DNA from 2 places in the Moritella sp. 36 genome. Region 2 is predicted to be linked to the other one. Evidence: predicted binding sites of a transcription regulator. Region 2 holds the regulator's gene; the other holds the start of a gene.
The links. Region 2 encodes sigma-54, which starts transcription at its own class of promoters, with help from an activator protein. Its sites were predicted from a motif close to GTTGGCACGNNNNTNGNNT; they were not measured.

Region 1 (3,198 bases), 770 kb from region 2:
CGCTCTGTGGTAATTCAATACGACCAGATACATCCTCACCTCCAGACAAAAATGCTGACGATGCAGGGGCCAATACTTTAGTACCGACCAGACTCGATGCCTGCAGCGCTTGGTTTGAGCTCATGATCGTATTTAGCTGCTCAAACTTGCTATCCATATTAGAAATACCATCAGCAGTAGTAAATGACGCCATTTGCGCCACCATGTCTGAGTTTTCTACCGGTTTGAACGGATCTTGATAAGCCAATTCTTGTGTAAGTAACGAGAAAAAGTCTTCTTGACCTAGCTCTTTGCGGGTAGTTTCTGCCGCTTGCTCTGCCGCATCTTTTTTTTCTGCTTTAAACTGACTGCTGAAGTCAGCTATATTATTACTGTTATTAATTGTCGTCACAGCCAAATACCCTCTATTAACCTTGACCTAACGTTAATGTCTTATTCAACATTTGTTTAGCAGAATCAGCTATTTGCACGTTAGTTTGGTATGAACGAGATGCGCTAATCATGTTTGCCATCTCTTCCATTACGTTTACATTCGGACGATATACATAGCCATTTTCGTCAGCTAATGGATGATTTGGATTAAATTCATTAACTAATGGCGCATCACTTTCTACAATCCCTGCAACATTCACGCCAACTGCTTCATTTTGCGCAGCATTAGCTTGATCAAATTGTGCTTTGAAAATAGGATAACGCGCTTTATAGGTCTCACCGGCGCTACTACTCACACTATTCGCGTTAGCAAGGTTACTCGCGGTTGTATTTAAACGAACCGATTGTGCACTCATTGCCGAACCGGCAACGTCAAAGACTCGAAATAAACTCATAATTATTGTCCTTTAATTGCCTTGCGCATAGTTTGAATTTTACTGCTTAAAAATGACAGTGATGCCTGATATTCCATGCTGTTTTGCATAAAGCTAGCACGCTCAGTTTGTACATCAACTGTATTACCGTCACCAGTATCGGGTTGATTCGGAATTCTATATTGAAGATCAGACGCCATATCCCTGCCGCCTGATATATGACGTTCACTGGTTTTTGATAAGTTAAAACTGCTGCCCTGGGTCGCACTAGCAAGTGCATCCTTAAAGCTTAAGTCTTTCGCTTTAAACCCTGGCGTGTCTGCATTAGCAATATTACTGGCTAATACCTCTGCACGACGCTCTCTTACGCCAACAGAATATTGGTGTATACCCAATGCATTATCAAAATTAATAGCCATGAACGCCTCCTATAACATTTATATCGTAATCAATCGCAGGATAATTACGATGATACAAATGATGAAAGCAACATATGTGCCAAAATAGGTAATTAGAGATTCGCTTTATTTAACCCATAAATCAAAAAATAAATAATAACCTTAAAATCAGCACCTTAAGCTTATATTAAGGTGGTTTTTATGAACGTTATAATTTAAAGGCATGAGAGGAAATACAGGAGGCTATCTAAAGATAAACTGTTAAATCAATTTTTTGACGGTTTATGGCGATCAATTATAGCCAATAAACGAACATCCATGTTCAAGCCGTAACCGTTACAAATAAACTATTTTAACCTATAGACTATCCCTGGGTTACAACGGACCATTTCAAACTTATCCGTTAACCCAGTCAAGGATTCTGATGCGCCTAAGAAGAGGTACCCACCCGGCTTTAATGATCCTGCAAATTGATTAAGGATCTGACTTTTAATCTTTGGGGAAAAGTAAATCAGTACATTACGACAAAAAATAATATCGAACTTACCGAGCAAAGCATAGCTTTCCAATAAATTGATTTCACGAAATGTCGTTAACTGCTGCACGTCACGATTCACCTGCATTTTATCATCAGGTAGTGTCGTGAAAAACTGACGCTTACGTTCAGGAGACAGGCCCCTGCCAAGAGCCAAGCGATCATAAACACCATCTTTACAATGCTTAATCATAGTTGGGGATATATCCGTACCGACAATTTGTACATTAGGCTTCACTAAACGCTTAATCTTTTCTTGCGTTTCAATCGCAGACATTGCTATTGAAAACGGTTCTTGTCCAGATGAAGAGGCGGCAGACCAGATCTTAATTGGCTGACCTTTATTCATAAATTCAGGTAAGATCTGAGCCTGTAAATACTCAAACGGGTAAACATCACGAAACCACAACGTTTCATTAGTGGTCATCGCATCAATAACATCATTACGTAAATCACGCGCTAACATAGTCATCGATTTTTGTACTAGCTCAGTTAAACTCGTCATTTTATGCTTTGCCAATAGTGGCAATAAGCGACTTTTAACTAAATATTGTTTATTTTGCCCTAATACAATACCACACTGAATTTCAAGAAATTCACTAAAACGGGTATAAACTTCATTTGACAATGTTTGCACTATTTTTTACTCAACTTTCTATATGAAAATACATTTATTCAATACAACTATTCCCTAGCTAGGGTCTGCTGCTTTTAATGCTTTTAAAACCGCACCCGCAAGTTCATCGGGATTAAATTTTGCGATAAAATCGTTTGCGCCAACTTTAGTTACCATCGCCTGATTAAACACACCACTTAACGACGTATGTAAAATAATATATAAACCATTCAATGATTGATCATTTCTCACTTCTGCAGTGAGTGTATAACCATCCATTTCTGGCATCTCAATATCTGAGATCATCAACGCGATTTGGTCGGTAATTGGGCCATTGGCAGCCATTTCACGAAGTTTATTTAATCCGTCTCGACCATCTTTAGCTAATACTATCTTAAAGCCAAGGTCAGAGACTGCTTTCTTAATCTGATTACGTGCAACACTTGAATCATCTACAACAAGAATCACTTTCTCTATTTCTTTCGTATCTATTTGTGTTGCCGTTTCAAGTATTCCTTCACTAACTTCCATTTTCACCGGCGCCACTTCATGCAGGATTTTCTCCACATCTAAGACTTCAACAAGTTCTTTATCAACTTCTGTCACAGCCGTTAAATAGCTAAATCGACCAGTACCTTTTGGCGGGGGTAAAATAGCTTCCCAGTTAATGTTGATAATACGTTCAACGCTCGAGACTAAAAAGCCCTGTACTGAACGATTATATTCAGAAATAATGATGAATGCCTTACTTAGATCCTCAATTGGACGACCACCAGTGGCTAAGCTTAAATCAATCACAGAGATCGTTTTTCCACGTATATGAGCAACGCCACGCACTACACG
Region 2 (3,198 bases):
GACAAATCTTCATTGATGACCAAGAATTAACGCATGAGCCAATGCATATTCGTGCACAACAAGGTATTGGTTACTTACCCCAAGAAGCGTCTATTTTTCGTCGTTTATCGGTAACGAAAAATATCATGGCAATCTTAGAGTTACGAACTGAACTCACGCGTTTCGAACGTGAAGAAAAGTTAGAAGAATTATTAGAAGAGTTCCATATCACCCATATTCGCGATAGTTTAGGCATGAGCTTATCGGGTGGTGAACGCCGCCGTGTTGAGATTGCCCGCGCGCTTGCGGCAGATCCAAAGTTTATTTTATTAGATGAACCTTTTGCTGGCGTTGATCCAATCTCGGTAGGTGATATTAAAAAAATTATTCAACATCTGCGCGATCGTGGTTTAGGGGTATTAATTACCGACCATAACGTACGTGAGACACTCGATGTATGTGAACACTCTTATATTGTGAGCCATGGACATTTGATCGCATCTGGTACTTCTGAAGAGATTTTATCCAACGAAAAAGTGAAAGAAGTATACCTTGGTGATCAATTCCGACTATAGTTTGATATTGATACGTTACCGCATTTAAGGAAGAGAGAGTAGTCGTTAGATGAAGCCATCATTACAACTTCGTATGAGTCAATCTCTGGCAATGACGCCACAGTTGCAACAAGCGATTCGATTATTACAATTATCGACCTTGGAGTTACAACAAGAGATTCAAGAAGCATTAGACAGTAATCCGCTACTGGAACAAGAAGATCCCAACACAGCTCAAGCAAACGATACAGAAAGTAGTGATGAGCATAATCCAAATAATAACGACGCAGTTACCGATGCCAGCCAAATAGAAGTTAGTGATGCGCTCGCCAGTGAAGCCATGCCAGATGAATTGCCTAATGACAGTAATTGGGATGATGTCTATACCCCTCAAATACAGACTCACAGCAGTGCGGGTAGCAGTATTGATGGTTTAGACCAAGTCTATCAAGGTGAGACCAGCGAAGGCTTATACGAGCATCTCATGTGGCAAATGGAATTAACCCCATTTTCTGACACTGATCGTGCTATTGCCGTTGCGATTATTGATGGCATTGATGATCATGGCTACCTTAATCAGACTTGTGAAGACATCCTGTCTAGCGTCAATAACGGTCACCAAGAACTTAGCGACAGTAGTAAAGAAAATAGTGAAGAGCAAGTTGAATTAGACGAAATAGAAGCAGTATTAAAGCGTATTCAACATTTCGATCCCATCGGCGTTGCAGCGCGTTCATTACAAGAATGTTTATTGATCCAACTCCAGCATTTACCTAAAAACACACCTTGGTTAACAGAATGTCAGCAAATAATTCAGTCTCACATGGATTTATTAGGCAATCGCGACTACCGTCAATTAAGCCGTAAGACAAAATTAAAAGAACCACAGCTTAAAGAGATCATGCAATTAATTCAGAGTCTAGAACCCAGACCTGGCAATGTTATCGATCAGACTGAAGGGCTTTATGTAATTCCCGATGTTTTAGTAAAGAAAAAAAATAATCAGTGGGTAGTCGAGTTAAATCCTGACATTGTGCCAAGATTAAAAGTGAACAATGAATATTCAAACTTGTCGACAAGCAATCGTAGTAGCAGCGATGGGCAGTTTATTCGAACGCATGTACAAGAAGCTAAATGGTTTATTAAAAGCTTAGATAGCCGTAATGAAACCTTACTAAAAGTAACTAAAAGTATTGTTCAACGACAAATTGATTTTTTTGAGTATGGCGATGAAGCCATGAAACCTATGGTTTTAAATGATATTGCCGAAGAAGTGGAAATGCACGAGTCAACCATTTCACGGGTAACAACGCAGAAGTTTATGCATACACCACGCGGTATTTTTGAACTTAAGTTTTTCTTTTCAAGCCATGTAAGTACTGACAATGGCGGAGAATGTTCATCAACCGCTATTCGAGCATTAATAAAAAAATTGGTCGCGGCAGAAAATGTCATTAAACCATTAAGTGACAGCAAGATTGCTGATTTACTTGCTGATCAAGGTATCAAAGTGGCTAGACGTACGATTGCAAAATATCGGGAGGCACTAAGTATACCACCGTCTAATCAGCGTAAAAGCCTATTATAAGGCTAATCCAACCTTCATAGGGGAGACATATATGCAAATTAATTTAACCGGTAGACATGTAAACATTACAGACTCACTGAAAGATTATGTTGATAGCAAGTTTTCCAAATTAGAACGGCATTTTGATCATATAAACAATATCCATGTGATTTTAAATGTCGAAAAATTACTTCAAATTGCAGAAGCAAAAATACATTTAAATGGGGGGGAGATCTTTGCCGTGCATGAACACAATGACATGTATGCCGCAATTGATGGCTTACTGGATAAGCTCGATCGCCAAGTGATTAAGCATAAAGAGAAGTTGATTCGTCATTAATTTTAATCTCGCCACAGATAACCTAAAGGAAAACCACTTTTTCCTTTAGGTATTAATGCTTCTGACATAATTAAAACATATCATATCCAAATCAATTGCGGGATAATGAACCCATTATTTTATATCGCTGTGAGGATAAAAGATGAAATTAATAATAGTCAGCGGCCAGTCAGGATCTGGTAAATCAATTGCATTACGCGTGCTTGAAGATCTAGGCTACTATTGCGTAGATAACCTACCAGTAAAATTACTACCACAACTGCTAAAAACCTTAAATGACCAAACCGAAAAAGTGGCAGTGAGTATTGATGTCCGTAATTTACCGACAGAAAAAAAAGAATTAAACGACATAATTACAGAGTTAAGAACGAGCACCGATCTGACTAGTTTATTTCTTGATACTAACCAGTCAGTCCTTATCAAACGTTATAGTGAAACCAGACGCCTTCATCCGTTAACAAAAGATGAGCTATCTCTATCACAAGCGATTGAAATAGAAAAAAAACGATTAAGCCCTTTAGCGTTACTTGCTGATTTAAAAATCGATACTACTGAACTCAATATTCATGAACTCAGTGAACAGATTAAAGAACGTATTTTAGGAAAGAAAAACAACCAACTTGTCTTAGTATTTCAATCATTTGGTTTTAAACATGGCCTACCTATGGATGCCGATTATGTATTTGATGTCCGTTTTCTACCAAACCCCCATTGGATCCCAGAATTAAAACCTTACACAGGTCTTGATGAACCCGTCA

Region 1: the regulator sigma-54 is predicted to act here: its motif matches at 1,291-1,309, upstream of flgB (flagellar basal body rod protein FlgB).

The regions. Positions count from the first base shown of each region.
Region 1 is NZ_CP056120.1:1,006,837-1,010,034, reverse strand. It holds gene HWV03_RS04630 (flagellar hook assembly protein FlgD) at 1-391, opposite strand, end outside; gene flgC (flagellar basal body rod protein FlgC) at 408-827, opposite strand; gene flgB (flagellar basal body rod protein FlgB) at 830-1,225, opposite strand; gene HWV03_RS04615 (CheR family methyltransferase) at 1,552-2,376, opposite strand; gene HWV03_RS04610 (chemotaxis protein CheV) at 2,431-3,198, opposite strand, start outside.
Region 2 is NZ_CP056120.1:235,988-239,185, reverse strand. It holds gene lptB (LPS export ABC transporter ATP-binding protein) at 1-554, shown strand, start outside; gene HWV03_RS01090 (RNA polymerase factor sigma-54) at 604-2,121, shown strand; gene hpf (ribosome hibernation promoting factor) at 2,153-2,440, shown strand; gene rapZ (RNase adapter RapZ) at 2,583-3,198, shown strand, end outside.